One region of the Mesorhizobium sp. B2-5-3 genome, then DNA from elsewhere that is predicted to be linked to it. Evidence: predicted binding sites of a transcription regulator. Region 1 holds the regulator's gene; each other region holds the start of a gene.
The links. The regulator PhoB, encoded in region 1, activates phosphate uptake and scavenging genes when phosphate is short. The targets are predictions, from matches to a motif close to TGTCATNNANCTGTCAT.

Region 1 (5,272 bases):
CAACCTGGTGCCGAACGCCTTGCGCGAGGCCGGCGCCGCGATCGGCGCGCCGCGCTGGGTGGTCATCCGCTCGGTCGCCTACCGTGCGGCGCTGTCGGGCATCGTCACAGGCATATTGCTGGCCATCGCCCGCATTTCCGGCGAGACGGCGCCGCTGCTCTTCACGGCGCTCAACAACCAGTTCTGGTCGAGTAATCTCAATGCGCCGATGGCCAGCCTGCCCGTCACCATCTTCCAGTTCGCTCTCAGCCCCTACGAGGAATGGCAGCAGCTGGCGTGGACCGGCGCACTCATAATCACCCTTACGGTTCTCGGGCTGAGCATCTTCGCCCGCAGCCTTACCGGACGCAGAGAGGACAGATGAAACCGATGTTGTCCACCGAGTTGAATACGCCCGAAGTCGCGGTCGAGAAAGCCAAGATCGAGGTCAAGGGCCTCAATTTCTACTATGGCCAGTCGAAGGCGCTGAAGGATATCAGCCTGTCGCTGCCCGAGCGCAGCGTCACCGCCTTCATCGGGCCTTCGGGCTGCGGGAAGTCGACGCTGCTGCGCGTCTTCAACCGCATCTACGAGCTTTACCCGAGGCAGAGCGCCGAGGGCCAGGTGCTGCTCGACGGCCAGAATATCCTCGACCGTTCGCAGGATCTCAACCTGCTCAGGACCAAGATCGGCATGGTGTTCCAGAAGCCGACGCCGTTCCCGATGTCGATCTACGAGAACATCGCCTTCGGCGTCAGGCTCTATGAGAAGCTCAGCAAGGCGGAGATGGACGGCCGTGTCGAGCAGGCGCTGAAGCGCGCGGCACTGTGGAGCGAGGTCAAGGACAAGCTCAACGCCAGCGGCCTCAGCCTTTCGGGCGGCCAGCAGCAGCGCCTCTGCATCGCCCGCACGGTGGCGGTGAAGCCGGAGGTCATCCTGCTCGACGAGCCTGCCTCGGCGCTCGATCCGCTGTCGACCGCCAAGATCGAGGAGCTGATCGACGAGTTGCAGGCCGATTATACGATCGTCATCGTCACCCACAACATGCAGCAGGCGGCGCGCGTGTCGAAGCAGACCGCCTTCATGTATCTGGGCGAGCTGGTCGAGTTCGACCGCACCGAGAAGATCTTCACGTCGCCCCGCGAGAAGCGCACGCAGGACTATATCACCGGCCGCTTCGGCTGATCCCAGGCATACGAGGACCAAGATCATGGCCGAACACACAGTCGCAGCCTTTGACGAAGATCTCGGACAGATCAGCAGGCTGATCCGCGACATGGGCGATCTCGCCTCATCGATGGTCGGCGGCGCGACCAAGGCGCTCCTGAATTCCGACAACGCGCTCGCCCAGCGCGTCGTCTCCGACGACGCGATCATGGATGCGCGCCAGCGCGAACTCGACGACCGCGCCATCACCCTGATCGCCAAGCGGCAGCCCATGGCGGACGATCTGCGCCATGTCGTCGGCTCGATCCGCATGGCGGGCGATCTCGAACGCATCGGCGATCTCGCCAAGAACATCGCCAAGCGCGTCGGCACCGTCGGCCTTGCCGCCACGCCGCGCGACCTGTCGCACTCCATCGACGCCATGGCGCAGCTTGTGCTGATCCAGGTCCAAGGCGTGATCGAGGAGTATGCGGCGCGCGATGCCGCGGCACTTGCCAAGCTGCGCGCCGACGATGAACGCATCGACGTCAAATACACGTCGGTCTTCCGCGAGCTGCTGACCTACATGATGGAGGATCCGCGCAACATCACCGCCTGCACGCATCTTTTGTTCTGCGCCAAGAATCTCGAGCGCATCGGCGATCACGTGACCAACATTGCCGAAAATGCCTATTATGTGCTGACCGGCACGCAATTGCCCGCCAATCGCCCGAAGCAGGACGAGACGGCGATGTCGGCGCCAGCGGCTTGACGGCAGGGGTGACCAGTCGATGATCGCGCCACGCATCATGGTGGTGGAGGACGAGGAGCCGCTGGGTGTGCTGCTCCGTTACAATCTGGAATCGGAGGGTTATCAGGTAGAGGTGGTGACGCGCGGCGACGAAGCCGAGATCCGCTTGCAGGAGAATGTCCCTGACCTTCTTGTGCTCGACTGGATGGTGCCGGCGGTGTCCGGCATCGAGCTCTGCCGCCGTCTCCGCATGCGGCCCGAGACCGAGCGGCTGCCGATCATCATGCTGACGGCGCGCGGCGAGGAAAGCGACCGGGTGCGCGGTCTCTCCACCGGCGCCGACGACTATCTGGTCAAGCCGTTCTCAACGCCGGAATTCATGGCACGCGTCAAGGCGCTGCTGCGCCGCGCCAAGCCCGAAGTTCTGTCCAGCGTGCTCAAGGTCGGCGACATCGTGCTCGACCGTGGATCGCACCGGGTCTACCGCAAGAAAAGCGAGATCCGGCTCGGGCCGACCGAGTTCCGCCTGCTCGAATTCATGATGCGACATCCCGGCCGCGTGTTCTCGCGCAGCCAACTGCTCGACAATGTCTGGGGCGAAACGATCTATATCGACGAGCGCACCGTGGACGTGCATGTCGGCCGGCTGCGCAAGGCGGTCAACAACGGCCGCATGCCTGACGTGATCCGCACCATTCGGGGCGCGGGGTATGCGATTCGCGAAGACTAGGGATATGTCACGCAACGTTCTCGCCCACGCCTGATTTCGCCTGTGCCCCCGGCGCGAAAATCTCCTGGTCGACGAAGGTCAGCGCGCGCATGGCGCAGCCCTCGCGGATCAGCGGCAGTTCGTTCGGCTCGGTGTCGAAGGAAATCGATTTCGAGTGCTGGCCGCCGGCGGTCTGGGCAATGGCCTCGCGCAGAGCCGGCTCGATCAGGTCGAAGGCGGCGGCGCTGACGCCGACCATGGCGACCGGCGCCGGATCGATCAGCGCGAACAGGCTGCCAAGGCCGTAACCCAGCGCCTCGCCGGCCTTGCGGTAGGCTTCGCGCTCCGGCCCGTCCTTTTCGCGCGCCGAGGCCGCCAGGGTGCGCATGTCGGCGTCGCTGACGTCGACGGGCTCGGTGTCCTCGCCAAGCTGCCTCGCGTTGCGCCAGATGGCATAGTTGCCGGCATAGGCCTCGACGCAGCCGCGCCGCCCGCAGCGGCAGAGCGCCCCGCCGGGGCGATGGATCATGTGGCCGAACTCGCCTCCGGATGAATGGGTGCCGGTGAACAGTTCACCCTTCAGCACCAAGCCCATGCCGATGCCGTGCGACAAAAGGATGGCGATGAAGTCGTCGCGGTAGCGCTGGGGATCGCGCCAGCGCAGCGCCACCGCCATCATGTTGCAATCGTTCTCCATGGTGGCGGGAATGCCGAACTCGGCCTCCAGTATGTCGGCGAAGGCGATGTCGGTCTGCGGCGTGATCGGCGACCACAGCATGGTGCGCGCATCCGTGTCGGTGATGCCCTGGATCGCCAGCGCGATACGGGCGATGCTGCCGACGTCGAGGTCGGGATCCTCGAACCGCCGCCTGACGATGGCCACGCATTCGCCGATCAGCGCCTCGCGCGACAGGGTGAGCGTGTCCAGCCGGCGCTGCTCTTCAGATATCACCTGGCCGGCATAGTCGATGACGGCGACGGAGAGAAAATTCAGCGACAGCACCACGGTCATCACCGCCGCGGCTTCAGGGTTGAGGCTGAGGCCGACCTGCGGCCGGCCGCGTTTCAGCGCACCGGCCTCGCTCGGCTTGCTCTGCGCCAGGATGCCTTCGCCAATCAGGTCGGAGGAGATCGCCGATATGGTGGAATGGCTGAGCCCGGTGGTCGCGGCAATCTCGGTGCGCGAGGGCTGCCCGGCACGGCGCACGGCCGCGATCACCATCGCCCGGTTGCGTCGGCGCAAATCGTCGTGGCGGATTCCGACCGACATGTTTCTCGCATCCTCCCCGTCGCCGCGTTCTCTCCCCAGGATCCCGACGACCGTCAAATACTGGCAGAACCGGCCTTGGCTGTCATTATTTATTCCGGAGCTCGAAAAAAATTCACGAGGACATCAAAATACATCAGAATCGACGTTGACAGCGTTCCGACGATGGACCAGTGTTTTTTCGAGGCTCGAAAAAATAGAGCCTTTGTGCCGGCCTACGGGCCTGTTTGGTCGCGCCATACGCGGCGCAGGGAGGATTAAGATGAAGAGATTCACAGCCGCCATCCTGGCGGGTGTCGCCATGTCGCTGACGCTCGCGTCGGTCGCGCAGGCGAAGGACAAGGTCATCGGCGTTTCCTGGTCGAACTTCCAGGAAGAGCGCTGGAAGACCGACGAGGCCGCCATGAAGAAGGCGATCGAAGCCGCCGGCGACAAGTATATTTCCGCCGACGCCCAGTCCAATCCCGGCAAGCAGCTCACCGACGTCGAGAGCCTGATCTCCCAGGGCGCCAATTCGCTGATCATCCTGGCGCAGGACGCCTCCGCCATCGGCCCGGCGGTGCAGAAGGCGCTCGACGAAGGCATTCCGGTCGTCGGCTATGACCGCCTGATCGAGAACAAGGACGTCTTCTATCTGACCTTCGACAACAAGGAAGTCGGCCGCATGCAGGCCCGCGAAGTGTTCAAGGTGAAGCCGGAAGGCAACTACGTCTTCATCAAGGGCTCGGGTGCCGATCCGAATGCCGATTTCCTGTTCTCGGGCTCCATGGAAGTGCTCAAGGACGCCATCGACAGCGGCAAGATCAAGAATGTCGGCGAAGCCTATACGGATGGCTGGCTGCCGGCCAATGCGCAGAAGAACATGGAGCAGTTCCTGACCGCCAACGACAACAAGGTCGACGCGGTCGTCGCGGCCAATGACGGCACTGCCGGCGGCGTCGTCGCGGCGCTGACGGCTCAAGGCCTGGCCGGTACCGTTCCGGTCTCGGGCCAGGACGGCGACCACGCGGCGCTGAACCGCATCGCGCTCGGCACGCAGACCGTGTCGGTGTGGAAGGACGCGCGTGAACTCGGCAAGAATGCCGCCGAGATCGCCTCGCAGCTGGCCGACGGCAAGAAGATGACCGATATCGCCGGCGTCAAGGACTTCACAACGCCCGGTGGGAACACCGTCAAATCGCTGTTCCTGACCCCGGTTGCGATCACCAAGGACAATCTCAACGTCGTCATCGACGCCGGCTGGATCAAGAAAGACGAGGTCTGTGCCGGCGTCGCGGCGGGCAGCGTAGCGGCCTGCAACTGATCTTCCATTTCATGCGATGAACGCCGCGGCTGCCAAGCCGCGGCGTTTTTTCAAGAAGATTTGTTTTTCCGCCCCGGGCGGGTAACTTCTAGGCTGGCTTCCGGCATCCCGCATCGG
Region 2 (5,272 bases), on a different contig from region 1:
ACCCGTCTCCGACGCCGAAATTCGACAATCCCAAGATGCACCGCTCGCCGGCTTTGCAGCTGTTCGGCGCCGGCCGCGAGAAGCGCATCTATGCGCTGCCGCCCTTCACTGATGTGGTCAGCCTCGACTTCGAGGATCATCCGTTCGAGGTGCAGACCTTCGACCAGCCCTGCGCGCTATGCGGAGCCGAGAACGTCTATCTCGACGAGGTCATCCTCGATGATCACGGCGGCCACATGTTCGTCTGCTCCGACACCGACCACTGCGAGAAGCGGCGCAGCGCCCCTACCTCCTCCTTGTGGGGAGGTCGCGCCGAAGGTGGGGGTAGCGACCCATCGGCAGCCCCCACCCCGGCGCTGCGCGCCGACCCTCCCCACAAGGGGGAGGGTAAGGAGATACAATGACCGAAGAACCCTTGCTGCGCGTTTCGGCGCTCTCCAAATTCTACGGCTCGCGCGTCGGCTGCGACAACGTCACCTTCGATCTGTGGCCGGGCGAAGTCTTGGCTGTCGTGGGCGAATCCGGCTCCGGCAAGACGACTTTGCTCAACTGCCTGTCGACACGACTGTTGCCCTCATCCGGCACCGCCAGCTACCGCATGCGCGACGGCCAGTTCCGCGAACTCTACCGCATGAGCGAGGCCGAGCGCCGCTTCCTGATGCGCACCGACTGGGGCTTTGTCCACCAGAATCCGGCCGACGGCTTGCGCATGACGGTGTCGGCCGGCGCCAATGTCGGCGAGCGGCTGATGGCGGTGGGCGACCGCCACTACGGCAAGATCCGCGCCACCGCCGTTGACTGGCTGTCGCGCGTCGAGATCGAGGAAGACCGCATCGACGACGAGCCGCGCGCCTTTTCCGGCGGCATGCGCCAGCGCCTGCAGATTGCCCGCAACCTCGTCACCGGCCCGCGGCTGGTGTTCATGGATGAACCGACAGGCGGCCTCGACGTCTCGGTGCAGGCGCGCCTGCTCGACCTGCTGCGCGGCCTCGTCACCGATCTCGGCCTCGCCGCCATCGTCGTCACCCATGACCTCGCGGTGGCGCGGCTTTTGTCGCAGCGCATGATGGTGATGAAGGACGGCCGCGTCGTCGAAAGCGGCCTCACCGACCGCGTGCTCGATGACCCGCGCGCGCCCTATACGCAATTGCTTGTTTCTTCGATTCTGCAGGTCTGACGATGGCGCCAGGTCACCCCCCTCTGGCCTGCCCGCAAACGAGTAACGATTGGAGTACCTTCTGATGCCGACGCCTCTCGTTGTCTCCGATCTCGCCAAAAGCTTCACCATGCATCTGCGCGACGGCATCAAACTGCCTGTCGTCGCCGGCGTCTCCTTCTCGATCCGCGCCGGTGAATGCACCGTGCTCGGCGGACCGTCCGGGGCCGGCAAGAGTTCGATCCTGAAAATGCTCTACGGCAATTACGCCGCCGACGAAGGCCAGATCATCGTCAGGCACGAAGACGGGCTGATCGACCTTGCCAGCGCCAGCCCGCGCACCGTGCTTGCCGTGCGCCGCCAGACCATCGGCTATGTCAGCCAGTTCCTGCGCACCGTGCCCCGCGTATCGGCGCTCGACGTCGTCGCTGAGCCGCTCGTAGAGCGCGGCGAGGATCGCGAAGCAGCAAGAAGCAAGGCGCGCGCCCTGCTGGCGCAGCTTAACCTGCCGGAAAAACTCTGGGCATTGCCGCCGGCGACCTTCTCCGGCGGCGAGCAGCAGCGCGTCAACATCGCGCGCGGCTTCATCACCAGGCACCCGATCCTGCTGCTTGACGAGCCGACCGCTTCGCTCGACGCAAGGAACCGCGATGTGGTGATCGAACTCATCGCCGCCAAGAAGGCGGCAGGCGTCGCCCTGCTCGGCATCTTCCACGACCATGATGTGCGCGAAGCGGTGGCCGACCGCATCATCGACGTCACCGCCTTCGCCCCGGGAAAGCTCGCCGCATGAGCAGGAAATTGTCGGAGACGCCGCTGGTTCATCCGACGGCGGACGTGGAGAATTCGAGGCTTGGCCGCTGGACCGAAATCGCCGATCGCTGTCGGGTTTCGGAAAGCGAACTCGGCGACTATTCCTACATGATGCAGGACTGCGCCGTCTGGTGTGCTACGATCGGCAAGTTCTCCAATATTGCGGCAAGTGTGCGCATCAACGCCACCAACCATCCGACCTGGCGGCCGACGCTGCACCATTTCACCTACCGCGCCTCGGACTATTGGGACGATGCCGAACATGAGAGCGAATTTTTCGCTGAGCGCCGTGCCAGGCGTATTTTCATCGGTCACGACACTTGGCTCGGCCACGGCTCGACGGTCCTGCCCGGCATCACCATTGGCGACGGTGCCGCGGTCGGCGCCGGTGCGGTGGTATCGAAGGATGTCGCTCCCTACACCATCGTCGCCGGCGTGCCGGCAAAGCCGATCCGCGAGCGCTTCGACCGCCGCACCGCCGAGCGCTACCAGGCGCTGGCCTGGTGGGATTGGGACCATGCAAGGCTGCGCGCCGCACTCGACGATTTCCGTCAGCTCGAGGCCGAAGCTTTCCTGGAAAAATACGATGGATGACGGTGGTGAATGGAATAGGGCTGCTCACCATTCGCATCCCTTACATAGAGTTCGGACAGGGGGCTGTCTTCTCAAGCCGCCTGCCTTCCGCAGCTTCAGGGACGTGGAGCATTTCGAGGAACTGATGGTCCTGGCCTGATCGCGCACGACACGGCTGTGGGTGGTAACAAAACTGACATCAATCCGACACCGCAGGTTCATGGCGCTGCGCTAGCGAGGGTCAACAGGACCTTCAACCGCGACTGGACGGGAACGCACCATGTCAGCCACGCTCGAAATCCGCGGCGTCACCCGACGATTTGGCAAGAACACCGCCGTTAACGATGTCAGCATCTCGATCCCGCAGGGTCAGATGGTCGGCGTCATCGGCCGTTCCGGCGCCGGCAAGTCGACCCTTCTGCGTATGATCAACCGCCTCATCGATCCCAGCCATGGATCGATTTTCTTCGACGGAGCCGAGGTCTCGCAATTGCGCGGTTCGCCGCTCAGGCGCTGGCAGCGCGACTGCGCCATGATCTTCCAGCAATTCAACCTTGTGCCGCGCCTCGACGTGCTGACCAATGTGCTGCTCGGCCGGCTGAACCATCGTCCGACCCTGTCGAACCTTTTCGGCATGTTCTCGCGAACCGAATGTGCGCAGGCGGTCGCGGCCCTCGAGCGGCTCGACATCGCCCGTACCGCGCTGCAGCCCGCCGGCACCTTGTCGGGCGGCCAGCAGCAGCGTGTCGCCATTGCCCGCGCCATGATGCAGCAGCCCCGGGTGATCCTGGCCGACGAACCGATCGCTTCGCTCGACCCGCTCAACGCCAAGGTGGTGATGGATTCGCTGCAGGACATCAATTTGCGCGAAGGCATCACCGTGGTCACCAACCTGCACACGCTGGACACCGCCCGTACCTATTGCAACCGCATCATCGGCATGGCCGCGGGCAAGGTCGTGTTCGACGGGCCGCCGGAGGAGCTTAACCGCGAGGCCGTCCGTCTCGTCTATGGCGCCGACAGCAATGGCGGCGAAATCTCCGAGGCCATCACCTCCACCAGCGTTGCCTTCAAGCAAAAGATCGCCGCATCTGCCGGACCGCTCGAACCCGCGTTCCCGGGTTACTGAGAGCGGACATGGATCGCCAGCCCGCGTCAGGGCACCCGTCAAAATCACCAACGCCGCCGGCGCGGGGCCGGAACCTACAGGAGAGAAATCAGATGTTCAGGAAGATGGTTTTCAGCGCCGTTTCGGTGCTCGCAATGGCCACCGGCGCGGCGCATGCCGCCGATATGAAGGAATTCCGCGTCGGCATCCTCGGCGGCGAGAACGAAACCGACCGGCTGCGCAACTACCAGTGCCTCGCCGATCACCTGAAGGCTGAATTCGGCTTCGAGAAGGTCTCGCTGTTTCCGGCCGCTGACTATGACGGTGTCATCCAGGGCCTTCTCGGCGGCACGCTCGACTTCGCCGAACTCGGCGCTTCCGGCTATGCCAGCGTCGTCCTCAAGGATCCCAAGGCGGTGACCCCGATCCTCACCACCCAGCAGACCGACGGCGCGACCGGCTACTATTCGATCGGCCTGGCGCTGAAGTCTTCCGGCATCACCGACATCAAGTCGGCCAAGGGCAAGAAGCTCGGCTACGCCGATCCGGATTCGACCTCCGGCTATCTGATCCCGCTGACGCAGATTCCGAAGGACACGGGCGCGTCGAACGAGACCTTCTTCGCCTCGACCCAGTTCAATGGCGGCCATGAGAACAATGTGCTCGCCGTGCGAGACGGCAAGGTCGACGTGGCCGTGGACGATTCCTCCGGCATCGGCGACTTCAAGGACGGCTACACCTCCGGCACCTTCCACAAGGAAGTCGCCAAGGGCGCCGTCGACCCCAACGACTTCGTCGAGGTCTGGCGCTCGGGCCTGATCCCGAACGGTCCGCTGGTCGTGCGCACGGCGCTCGGCGACGAGATGACGGCCAAGCTGGCGGCCTTCTTCACCGACCTGCCCAAGAAGGACAAGGCTTGCTTCGAAGGCGTCGAAGGCGGTGATTTTACCGGCTACGTTCCGGTGAAGGCGGATTTCTACAACGTCATCGTCGAAGCCCGTAAGGCAGCCATCGGCGGCTAAAGGCAGAAGTCAGGAAGGGCGGCGTCGAGAAAACGCCGCCCTTCTTGCATCTCCGACCATGACCCTTTCCCTGACAGCTCCTTCCGGCGCCACGCACCAGATGGCCGACGCCTGGCGTCGCCAGACCTCCTTGCGCCGGCTCTACACCGCCATCGGCGTCGGCCTGCTGTTGGTCGCACTCGGCGGCACCATGTGGTTCGCCGACGATGCCAATGCCGGACACTTCTTCGACCGGCTTCCGCACATACTGGATTTCCTGAGCTGGCTCGTTCCCAAGGACTGGAACGATGTCTGGCGGGCGCTGTTCGACATCGCCTCCCCCCATGACACGGGCACGCAGGAATTCAACTTTCCGCTCGGCCGCGCCTATGTCTGGGGCGGCTTCTACATCCCCGAATATTTCGAGCTGATGCTGACCACGCTTAACGTGGCGCTGGTCTCGACATCAATTGGTTTCGTCTTCGCCGTGCCGTTCTCCTTCATCGCGGCGCGCAACCTGACGCCGCATCCGCTGCTGCGGCTTGTCGTCAAGCGCTTCATGGAACTGCTGCGGGCTTTTCCCGAGATCGTCATCGCCGGCCTGTTCGCGGCCATCGTTTC
Region 3 (5,272 bases), on a different contig from region 1:
CCTGCCGCTTCGCGCGAACCGCTATTGTCGATCGAGGTGACGCCGGGTCCGGACAGCGTCACAGGGGCGCTGCGCGCCAGGCGTGCCAGAACCTCCCCGCGCGACTCGCGGCCACGCATCGCCAGCCGCCCGGCCAGCACATCGGGCGAAGCGGTGATCTCGACGACGGCCAGATTGGCATAGCGCTCCCGCAAGGCAGGGATGATCGCGCGCGATACGTTGGCGACAGCGACATGGCCGTTGGCCACTGCCCAATCGACCTCGGCCGGCAGGCCGTAGCGCAGGCCGTGCGCCTCCCAGGAGACGGCGAAGGCGCCGTCGGCTTCGGCTTCGATGAAGGCGGCATCCGCCAGCGTGTCGTGATCCTCGCTTGCCGTGTCGCTCGGTCTGGTGATGACGCGGCGCACGAACTCCAGCCGCGGCTCGTCGGCGAAAAGCGCCTTGGCATGGCCGATGATCGTATCCTTGCCGGCGCCGCTCGGGCCCACCACGGCAACGAAGACGCCGTCGCGTATGGGAAACGCCTCGGCCGACAGTTCACGCTCGATCAATGCCGAAGCCATCACGCGACCCGCCGCCCCTGCCGCCAGACCGTGCGCACCACCGGAACGTGGTCGTCGAGGCGCACGCGCACCAGGTCGGCCCGGCGGCCCTCTTCGATGACGCCGCGATCGGAAAGACCGACGGCCTCGGCCGGGTTCTTGGACACCATTGCCACCGCCTGCGGCAGGGAAATGCTATCGACGACGTCGCCGAGAAAGAAGGCGGACTGGATCAGGCTGAAGGGGATGTAGTCGGACGACAATATGTCGAGCAGGCCGTCGCTGGCCAGCGTGCGCGCCGAGACATTGCCCGAATGCGAGGCGCCGCGCATGACATTGGGCGCGCCCATCAGCACGCCGAGCCCGGCATCCTTCGAAGCTCTGGCGGCCTCCTCGGTGGTCGGGAATTCGGCAACGCGCACGCCTTGCTCGATGGCTTCGTCGACATGGCCCGTCGTCGCATCGTCATGGCTCGCAAGCACGATGCCGCGCTCGTGGCAGGCGGCGGCGATGAAGACGCGGTTCGGGGCCGAATTCCGGGCCGATTCGCCCATCCGCTTCTCGCAGAATTTCTGGAAATCGTGATCGGTCAGCTTCAGCTTGCGCTGATAGTAGTAGGCGTAGGTTTCGAGGTTGACGAACTGGCGCTGGCCTGGCGCATGGTCCATCAGCGAGGCGAGCTTCACCCGTTCGTCCGTCTCGAAATTGGCGAAGGCCCTGAGGCAATCCGGCGCCGAGACCTCGCAGCGTAGATGGATGAAATGATCGGCCCGCAATCGATCCATCCGCACGCTGTCCTCGATCGCATCGGCGAGCTTGCGGATGTCGGCGGCGTTGAGATCGGCATCCTCGTCCATGCCGACACGCAAGGCGTCGAGCACGGTGGTGATGCCTGCCGTCGCCACCTGCGCGTCATGGGCGAGCACGGCGGCGATCGGGTTCCAACGCACCTTGGGCCGCGGCGCATAGTGGCCTTCCAGGTGATCGGTGTGCAGCTCGACCAGTCCCGGAATGATGAAGTCGCCAGCCATGTCCTCGCCGGCTCGCACGACGCCGGCGGATATGTCGGCGATCAGACCGTCACGCATCACGAGCGAACCGTCGATGATCTCGTCGGCAAGAACGATGCGGGCGTTGCTCAGAATGGTGTCGGCGGTCATCTTAGGCAGTCCTTGGTTTTTTCTCGCCTTTGCGGCTTGTTGCTTCAGGCGGTTTTTCTGGCCGGACGGCGCCCGAGCGCGTGCTGGGAAAGCACCATGAACGGGGCGCCGGGTTCGGGCTCGATGAACAACGTCAGCGCGTCCACCGGAACCGGCTGGCGCAGCACCTCGGTGAACAGGCCCTCGATTGCCAGGCGAAGACGAGGGCTTTCCTGTGGCCCGGCCCTGCCGGACAGCGTCATGTGAAAGCGGAAGCTCTCGAAGACGTAAGGATAGCCCCATTGGCAGAGATTGCGGAATTCGCCCGGCTTCAGCGAGTCCGGGCTGCGCCGCTCGATCTCGGCCTCCGTCAACGGCGCGCGAAAGCGGTCGAAATCGCGCACCACATCATCGGCGAAGCGATTGAGCGGAGGCAATGGCGCCTCCGGCACCAGTGCGAAGAAACCGTCGATCTGGCTGACGACGAGACGCGGGATCATCACAACGGGCGTCGCCTGGGCAAAGGCGTCGAGCGCTGCGCGCAACGAGGCTTCGGTTTCGTTGGCCGCTAACCGGAAAGGGGCTTTCAGCGTTGCGTGAAAACCATAGCGCCGTGCCGATGCGGTGTGGAAGGCGACTTCCGCCGCCGACAAATCGCCCACCGCCTCCACCGGTCGCGTCGCGGCGCCGAACGGGTCACGGCCCAGCCAGTTGGCGGCGATCCGCGCCAATTTTTCGTCCTGTTGGGGGGTGAAGTAGATGGCGTAGCGCATCGAAAATCCTCGTCAGCCCGTTGCCATAGGTGATTTCCATGACGGATTGACGAAGCTTTGAAGGGTTTTCGAAGGCAAATCGACCCCGCCGGTCCTTAGCCGACGATTTTTCTGATCTGGACCAACAGGTTCAGCCGTGAACGCGCAACGGTCAGGCCTTCATCAGCCATTCGTGCTCGGGCGCATTGTGGAATTTCCACGTCCGCTTCGGGCCGGCCATGACGTTGAGATAGTAGAGGTCGTAGCCATGGCAAGCCGCGCAGGGGTGATAGCCCTTGGGCACCAGCACGACGTCGCCGTCCTCGATCGCCATCGCCTCGTCCAGCGCGCGGGAGCCGTCCTTGTCGGCGTCGGTATAGACCCGCTGGAAAGCAAAGCCCTGCGGCGGGTTGAGGCGGTGATAATAGGTTTCCTCGAGATAGGATTCGTTAGGGAGATTGTCCTGGTCGTGCTTGTGCGGCGGATAGCTCGACGTATGGCCGCCGGGCGTGATGACCTCGACCACCAGCAGCGAATCGGCCGGCTTGCCCTCGGGCAGGATGTTGGTGACGTAGCGCGTATTGGTGCCCTTGCCGCGCACCTCCTGGCCGAGGTCGTCAGGCCCGATGACGCGAACCGGCAGGCCGCCGCTCAATCCCGGCGCCGAGCAGACCGCCAGTTCCAGTCCGCTATCAGCCGTCACCGACCAGTCCGATCCCTGCGGCACATAGACCGACCATGGTTTGCCTTCGAAGGGCGACATGCGCTGGCCGAGCAGGCCGAGATCCTTGCCGCCGGCCGCGACCGTGCCCTTGCCGGTGACGAACACCAGGCAGACTTCGCGATCGTCCGTTGTTCCCGAAGCCGTTTCGCCCGGTTTCAGCCGATGCAGGTCGAACCCGACATAGGTCCAGCCGGCGCTTTGCGGCGTGACGTGCGCGACACGGCCATGGCCCTTGTCGGCTTTGACCAGCAGCTTCGACATCCGGTTACTCCTTCGGTTCGACTTCGGCGGGCGCCTTGTTCTCGTCGGCCGGCTTGTAGAGATAAAAAAACTGCCAGACGCCATAGCCGGCGAAGCCCAGCGCGATCACGCCCCAGAACGGCGTGCCGCTCGCGAATTCGATGATCGACCAGATGACGCACACCGCGACGACGGCGACACGCCGCCACAATGGCCGGAAGAAGGGGTGCTCGGAATCTTTCATCGCGGCAACCTACAGCAAGCCCGGCCTGGCGAGAACCCGATCAGACATCGGGGAAGCCCTGCGTCTCGACCGTATAGCCGGCCGCCGTCATCACCCGCATCAACTCCTTGTGGCCCACCTGCGCCATCTTGAGCGGCGGGTTCTTCTTCGGGTCCTGTTCGGCCTCGACCACGAACCAGCCTTCATAGCCGTGGTCGGCGAAACGCTGCACGATGGCGCCGAAATCCAGCGAGCCGTCGCCCGGCACGGTGAAGGCGCCAAGCGCCACCGCGTCGAGGAAGGACTGCTTCGTGCGGTCGAGCTTCTCGATCACGCCCATGCGTACATCCTTCACATGCACATGGCTGATGCGCTTGTGGTGATTGTCGATGGCGCGCAGCACATCGCCGCCGGCAAAGGCCAGATGTCCAGCGTCAAGCAGCAGCGGAATGCCCGCTCCGGAATGGCGCATGAAGGCGTCGAGCTCCGCCTCGGTCTCGACCACCGCCGCCATATGGTGATGATAGGAAAGCGGCATGCCTTGCTCGGCGCACCATTCGCCGAATTCGGTCAGGCGCCTGGCATAGGCCTTCATCTCGTCGCCCGAGAGTTTCGGCTTGGTGGCGAGCGGCTTCGAGCGGTCGCCCTGGATCGAACGGCCAACCTCGCCATAGACGATGCAAGGCGCGTTGACCGCCTTGAACAGGTCGATCATCGGCTGGATGCGATCCTTGTTCTTGCTCATCTCCTCGTCGACCAGCGTGCCCGAGAACCAGCCGCCGCACAGTGTGACGTCAGCCGCCTTCAGGATCGGCAGCATCACCTTGGGGTCCTTGGGAAAGCGCCGTCCCATCTCCATGCCGGTGAAGCCGGCCGAACGCGACTGGCGTAGGCACTCCTCCAACGACACGTCGTCGCTGAGTTCCGCAAGATCGTCGTTCCACCACGCGATGGGGGACATGCCCAGTTTGGCTTTCAAGTCGTCACTCCGGTTCTTGTTCACCCTCCCCCTTGTGGGGAGGGTCGCTGCGAAGCAGCGGGGTGGGGGTGCGGCGCCAGACCCCACCCGGACCTTCGGTCCGACCTCCCCACAAGGGGGAGGTAGGGGGTGGGCAGCGCCGAGATCAATCGCCGACGCTCTGCATCCGCCGCTTCTCGTCATAGACCTTGCGCGCCGCGTTCACTTGGCTGCGCTCGGAGACTTCCGGCACCGCCACGTCCCACCAGTGGCCGCCGGCATCGGTGGAGACCAGCGGATCGGTGTCGATGACCAGTACCGTGGTGCGGTCGTTGCCTTTCGCCTGAGCCAGCGCCGTCTCCAGCCCTGCGATCGACGAGACCTTCTCGGCGATCGCCCCCATGCTCGCGGCGTGCGCGGCAAAGTCGACGTCGGGCAGCACCTCGTGGCGCGCATCCTTCAGGAGATTGTTGAAGTTGGCGCCGCCGGTCGCCATCTGCAGCCGGTTGATGCAGCCAAAACCCCTGTTGTCGAGCAGCACGATGGTCAGCTTCAGGCCAAGCATCACCGAGGTGGCGATCTCGGAATTGAGCATCAGGTAGGAGCCGTCGCCGATCATGACGACGACCTCTTCCCCGGGCTTGGCCATCTTGGTGCCGAGCCCGCCGGCAATCTCGTAACCCATGGTCGAGAA
Region 4 (5,272 bases), on a different contig from region 1:
CGCGACAATGGCAACAGGATATCGAAAAAGAACCGCCATGGGCCGGCGCCGTCGACGCGCGCCGCCTCGACCAGTTCGCCCGGGATGGTCATGAAGAACTGGCGGAACAACAGCGTTGCGGTGGCCGAGGCGATCAGCGGGATGATCAGTCCGGCATAAGTGTCGATCATACCGAGATCGACCATTATCTTGTAGGTCGGCAGGATGCGCACCTCGACGGGAAGCATCAGGGTGATGAAGATCAGCCAGAAGAACGTCATGCGCAGCGGAAAACGGAAGAAGACGATCGCATAGGCCGACAGGATCGAGATGAATATCTTTCCGACCGCGACGCCGAGCGCCATGATCGTGGAGTTGAGGAGCAGCCTGCCGACGGCGAGCCCGCCGATGCGGCCGACGCCGCCGAACAGCGCCTCGCCGTAATTGTTCCAGAACTCGCTGCCCGGCCGGAAAGGCAGTGGCGGCCTAAGGATGGTTTGCAGCGTCTGCGTCGAGGCAACGAAAGTGTAGTAGATCGGAAAGGCCACGATCAGTATGCCGAGGATGAGCACGGCATGTGCAAGGAAAATGCGAAACGGGGATTGACCGATCATCGCGCTCCTCAGCCGTAATGAACCTTCCGTTCCACGTAGCGGAACTGGATGGCGGTGAGCGCGATGACGATGACCATCAGGATGACCGACTGCGCCGCCGAATCGCCGAGGATCAGATTGACGAAGCCGTCATTGTAGACCTTGTAGACCAGTGTCTCGGTGGCCTTGCCCGGCCCGCCGCCGGTGACGGCGTGGACGATGCCGAACGTGTCGAACAGCGCATAGACGGTATTGACGACCAAAAGGAAAAACGTCGTCGGCGCCAAAAGCGGGAAGACGATGGTCCAGAAGCGCTTGGTTTCGCCGGCGCCGTCGATCGCCGCCGCCTCGATCAGCGTTTTCGGCACCGCCTGCAGCCCGGCGACGAAGAACAGGAAATTATAGCTGATCTGCTTCCAGGCGGCCGCCGCCACCAGAAGGATCATGGCGTCGGTGCCGTTGAGCAGCGGATCCCAGGCGACGCCCAAACGTCTCAGCAGATAAGACAGCGAGCCGATCGATGGATTGAACAGGAACAGCCACAGCATGCCTGCAATCGCCGGCGCCACCGCGTAGGGCCAGATCATCAGCGTGCGGTAGAGGCCTTTGCCGCGCACCACCTTTTCCGCCATCACGGCAAGGAGCAGCGCCACGCCCATGGCAACGATCACGGTCGCGAGCGAAAACACCACTGTGACCTTGATCGAGTTGAGATAGGCCGGGTCGGCAAGCACCTTGCGGAAATTGGCAAACCAGACGAACCTGCTCCTCAGCCCGAACGGGTCCTGCCTCAGCATCGACTGGTAGAGCGCCTGCCCGGCCGGCCAGTAGAAGAACACCAGCGTGATGGCAAGTTGCGGCGCCACCAGGAGGTATGGCAAGACTTTGTTGGGAAAGACGACGCGCGGGGTCAATGCGCCGCTCCGGCGTGGAAAGCCGAGCGGCACTCTACGGCGCTCACCGCTGCCCTGCCGGGCATCTCCCCCTCTTGGAGGAAGATTGGCAGTTCCTGCGGCAGCTGCCATTCTCCAGCTTTGACAATCGCCGAAAACGGTCGCGACAGCCAGTCTCCCCCCTTCAGGGGGAGATGCCCGGCAGGGCAGAGGGGGGCCTCGTAGAGCAAGGACTATAACTCGATAGGTTCGGACGCGCCCTAATTCCCCAGCGCTTCCTTGATCGCCGCGTTGCCACGCGTGACCGCATTGTCGAGCGCCTGCTGGGCGGTTTCCTGGCCGGCAAGCATCTTTTCGAACTCCTCGTTCTGGATGTCGCGCACCTGCGGCAAGTTCGGCAACCGCACGCCCTTCGAATTGTCGGTCGGCGCCTTGCCCGTCATCTGCAGGATCGGCGTCTCGCGACCGGGATTCTTGTCGTAGAAGCCGGACTTTTTCGTCGCCTCATAGGCGGCGAGCGTCACCGGCAGGTATCCCGATTTCTGGTGCAGATATTCCTGCACATCGGTCTTGGACAGATAGGCGAAGAAAGCCGCGACGCCTTTGTACTCCTCGTCGGACTTGCCGCCGAAGACCCAAAGGCTGGCACCGCCCGGCGTCGTGTTCTGCGGCGCGCCCTTGGCGTCGCTGTCATAGGGCAACTGGCCAATGCCGTAGTTCATGCCCGACTTGACGATGTCGCCTAGGCCGCCCGAGGATTCGGTGAAGATGCCGCATTCGCCGGCGAGGAATATCTGCTTGGCTTCGGAGGTGCGCCCGCCATATTTGAAGGTGCCGTCCTTGGCCAGATCGGCGAGCGCCTGGAAATGTTTGACGAAGATCGGCGAGTTGATCTTGAGTTCGACATCACCGCCGGCCAGGCCATTCTGCTGCGTGGCCCACGGCACATCGTTCCACGCCGCGAAGTTTTCCAGGTGTATCCAGGTCAGCCAGGTCGAGGTGTAGCCGCAAGCGGCGGCGCCGCTCGCCTTGATCTTTTTGGCATCCTCCCACACCTCGTTCCAGGTCTTGGGTGGGTTGTTCACATCGAGCCCCGCCTTCTGGAAGATGTCCTTGTTGTAGTAGAGGATCGGCGAGGAGGAGTTGTAGGGGAAGGACAGCATGGTGCCGTCCGGCGTCGAATAATAACCGACGATGCCTGGCAGATACTGGCTCTTGTCAAAGTCCATCCCGGCGCCGGTCAGCACCTCGGCCACTGGCTTGATCGCGTCCCGGGCCGCCATCATCACGCCGGTGCCGACATCGAACACCTGGATGATGTCAGGCGACTGGCCGGCGCGATAGGCGGCGATGCCGGCATTCAGCGTTTCGGGATAGGTGCCCTTGAAAACCGGAACAATCTGATAGTCGCCCTGGCTGGCGTTGAAATCCTTGGAAATCTTGTCGACGACCTCTGCGTTGGCGCCGGTCATGGCGTGCCACCAGCTGATCTGCGTGACGGCGAAGGCGGAGGTTGTGGAAAGCAGGGTCACGGCGACACCGGCCGCGAAGCCAAAGAACTTCATGTTTCGTCTCCCGTTCTCATTGCTTGTCATTGGCGAAAGGGGCACTCCCGCAATGGCACTATGTGTCGTTCGCGCGCAGCGGACAACGGTTTTGTTGCGGGCAGGCGCACTTCATGTCCGGCTAAAGTAGCGTTCACTTCCGGATGAAAGTGACCCGGAAAAGGATTGCATAGCGGCTTGCTGCTTGAATTGATGTACCAGGGACCTGTCTCGAGACGGTCAGCGACCTCACCGACGGACGGCGTCTAACAGCACATGACAACACTGACATGACAACGCTGAAAAAGGCGTCGGTTTAATGCTCGGTCGATGCGTGGAAATTCCCGTCCCGCGCTCAGCCTGACGGATTTGACATCGGCCAATCAGTCTGCTGGCCGGGAATGGGTCTGCCGCCGCTCAGTTCTGCTGCCGCTCGGTTCCAGAAGCGCGCGGCAAGTAGAGATGCAGGCTTGTTCCCTGACCGATTTCGCTATCGATTCGGACATGCCCACCGGATTGCTTGATGAAGCCGTAAACTTGGCTTAGCCCGAGTCCCGTACCCTGCCCTTCCGATTTTGTTGTGAAGAATGGTTCGAAAACGCGCGCCAGGGTGTCCTTGCTCATTCCACAGCCGGTATCGCGTACAGTCACGCGAACAAATGAAGCCGCCGCTGAACGCAAATCCTCCAGATCATTTGGAAAATTGCTGGTCTCAATCGTGAGGGTGCCACTGCCTTTCATTGCATCTCTGGCGTTCACCGCAAGGTTAAGAACGGCGATGTCGAGCTGGTTGGCATCGATAAGGATAGGGTCCAAGGCTGGATCCAGATTGCATTGCACCCGGATACCGCTCCCCAACGTCCGTTCCAGCAGCGTCGTCAGCCCCTTGATACGTTCATTGAGATCAATCTGTTCCGGGGCCAGGGATTGGCGTCGCGAAAAGGCAAGCAGTTGCTGTGTTAGCGCTCCTCCATTTTCGATCCGCCTGAACATCTCCTCGACCAGCAGAGTGACTTTCTCGTCCGCAGGATCTTTAGCGATCTGTTTCTCCAGAAGCCGAAGGCCAGACCCGAAAACGGCGAGTAGGTTGTTGAAGTCATGGACAATGCCAGCTGCGAGGCGTCCAATGGCTTCGAGCTTTTGTGACTGGCGTGCGTTTTCTTCTCTTGATCGCTGGGCCGAGACATCGCGCAGGCTGGCAAGCAATGCGGGCCTGCTGTCCCAGGTAACCTCGACCGTACGCATTTCCACTTCTGCCGGCTTGCGGCCGGAACGGTGAACGGTGATCTCGGCGATCTCTCCGGAGACGACCGGACGGCCGAGCGGAACGTGGAGGAGTTCGTCAAGCGGCTGTCCAAAAATTACGGCTGCCGCAGGATTGGCATAGAGCACTGTTCCGTCCAAATCGACCACCAGCATCCCGTCGGCGGTATTTTCGATCAACTGGCGAAAGCTGAGCTGGCTGATGCCAGCCGGAGATGTATCTCCGGGCGATTCCAGCATTTCGGCGGCGTTTTGCGCCGTATTCAAGGCGCTCTTCATGTCGACGTGTTGTCCACGGCGGAGTCGCCGAACACATCAGGCGCGCTGTCAAAGGGCTTTCCAAGATGCATACCGCCACTGTCGATGGTGAAGCGCCGTATCTGTTTGTCGTGTTCGCTGCCGCGCATTTTCAGCACCATCATGCCGCGATGCATGAATTCTTCCTGCTGAATGTAGCGCAACAGAATGATCGAATCGGTGAGTGTGGAAATATGCTGCTCGCTAGCGCTCTGGCCTCCGACAAGCGATTTGTTGGTAGCGGTGCAAAGGCCGGCAATTTCGCGCTTCTTTATGAAGGAGGTGACGCTGATCAAGAACTCACGAAACCCGGTTTCTGGCGCGATGCGTTCCAATGCCGACAAGCTGTCGATTGCCATGCGATCGGGTTTGAACTCCGCCACCAGTTCGCGGATCATCAGAAGGTGATCCGGCAAACTCTGCGCTTCCGGATAAAGGCAGACTACCTTCAGGCGACCATCCGCCTCCATCGCTTCGAAATCGACGCCCCAGCTACGCGCGTTGCGGAAAAGCTGGCCGCGGCTCTCCTCATAGCCGACGAGCAAGGCGCGTTCGCCCGCAGCCACTCCGCCTGCTAGAAAGTTGGTGACAAGTAGAGTCTTTCCGGTGCCTGTGGCTCCACTGACAAGGGTTACGCTGTCGCGAAAGAACCCGCCGCTGCACATTTTGTCGAGTTCGGAATTACCACTGGTGACCCGTTTCG

Region 2: a site for PhoB is predicted at 2,737-2,753, ahead of phnC (phosphonate ABC transporter ATP-binding protein). Genes of this name have one in related genera too.
Region 3: a site for PhoB is predicted at 2,493-2,509, ahead of FJ867_RS25535 (DUF1045 domain-containing protein). Genes of this name have one in related genera too.
Region 4: a site for PhoB is predicted at 3,289-3,305, ahead of ugpB (sn-glycerol-3-phosphate ABC transporter substrate-binding protein UgpB). Genes of this name have one in related genera too.

What each region holds. Positions count from the first base shown of each region.
Region 1 covers NZ_VFUS01000001.1:60,240-65,511, reverse strand. The annotation lists gene pstA (phosphate ABC transporter permease PstA) at 1-364, shown strand, start outside; gene pstB (phosphate ABC transporter ATP-binding protein PstB) at 361-1,164, shown strand; gene phoU (phosphate signaling complex protein PhoU) at 1,190-1,897, shown strand; gene phoB (phosphate regulon transcriptional regulator PhoB) at 1,917-2,606, shown strand; gene FJ867_RS00305 (ROK family protein) at 2,614-3,855, opposite strand; gene xylF (D-xylose ABC transporter substrate-binding protein) at 4,115-5,155, shown strand.
Region 2 covers NZ_VFUS01000002.1:348,715-353,986, forward strand. The annotation lists gene FJ867_RS06295 (alpha-D-ribose 1-methylphosphonate 5-phosphate C-P-lyase PhnJ) at 1-404, shown strand, start outside; gene phnK (phosphonate C-P lyase system protein PhnK) at 401-1,177, shown strand; gene phnL (phosphonate C-P lyase system protein PhnL) at 1,242-1,949, shown strand; gene FJ867_RS06310 (DapH/DapD/GlmU-related protein) at 1,946-2,563, shown strand; gene phnC (phosphonate ABC transporter ATP-binding protein) at 2,823-3,671, shown strand; gene phnD (phosphonate ABC transporter substrate-binding protein) at 3,764-4,672, shown strand; gene phnE (phosphonate ABC transporter, permease protein PhnE) at 4,731-5,272, shown strand, end outside.
Region 3 covers NZ_VFUS01000015.1:13,404-18,675, forward strand. The annotation lists gene phnN (phosphonate metabolism protein/1,5-bisphosphokinase (PRPP-forming) PhnN) at 1-566, opposite strand, end outside; gene FJ867_RS25530 (alpha-D-ribose 1-methylphosphonate 5-triphosphate diphosphatase) at 563-1,702, opposite strand; gene FJ867_RS25535 (DUF1045 domain-containing protein) at 1,747-2,454, opposite strand; gene iolB (5-deoxy-glucuronate isomerase) at 2,606-3,418, opposite strand; gene FJ867_RS25545 (DUF3329 domain-containing protein) at 3,423-3,641, opposite strand; gene iolE (myo-inosose-2 dehydratase) at 3,682-4,599, opposite strand; gene iolD (3D-(3,5/4)-trihydroxycyclohexane-1,2-dione acylhydrolase (decyclizing)) at 4,745-5,272, opposite strand, start outside.
Region 4 covers NZ_VFUS01000002.1:491,627-496,898, forward strand. The annotation lists gene ugpE (sn-glycerol-3-phosphate ABC transporter permease UgpE) at 1-593, opposite strand, end outside; gene ugpA (sn-glycerol-3-phosphate ABC transporter permease UgpA) at 602-1,486, opposite strand; gene ugpB (sn-glycerol-3-phosphate ABC transporter substrate-binding protein UgpB) at 1,726-3,030, opposite strand; gene FJ867_RS07040 (ATP-binding protein) at 3,427-4,551, opposite strand; gene kaiC (circadian clock protein KaiC) at 4,548-5,272, opposite strand, start outside.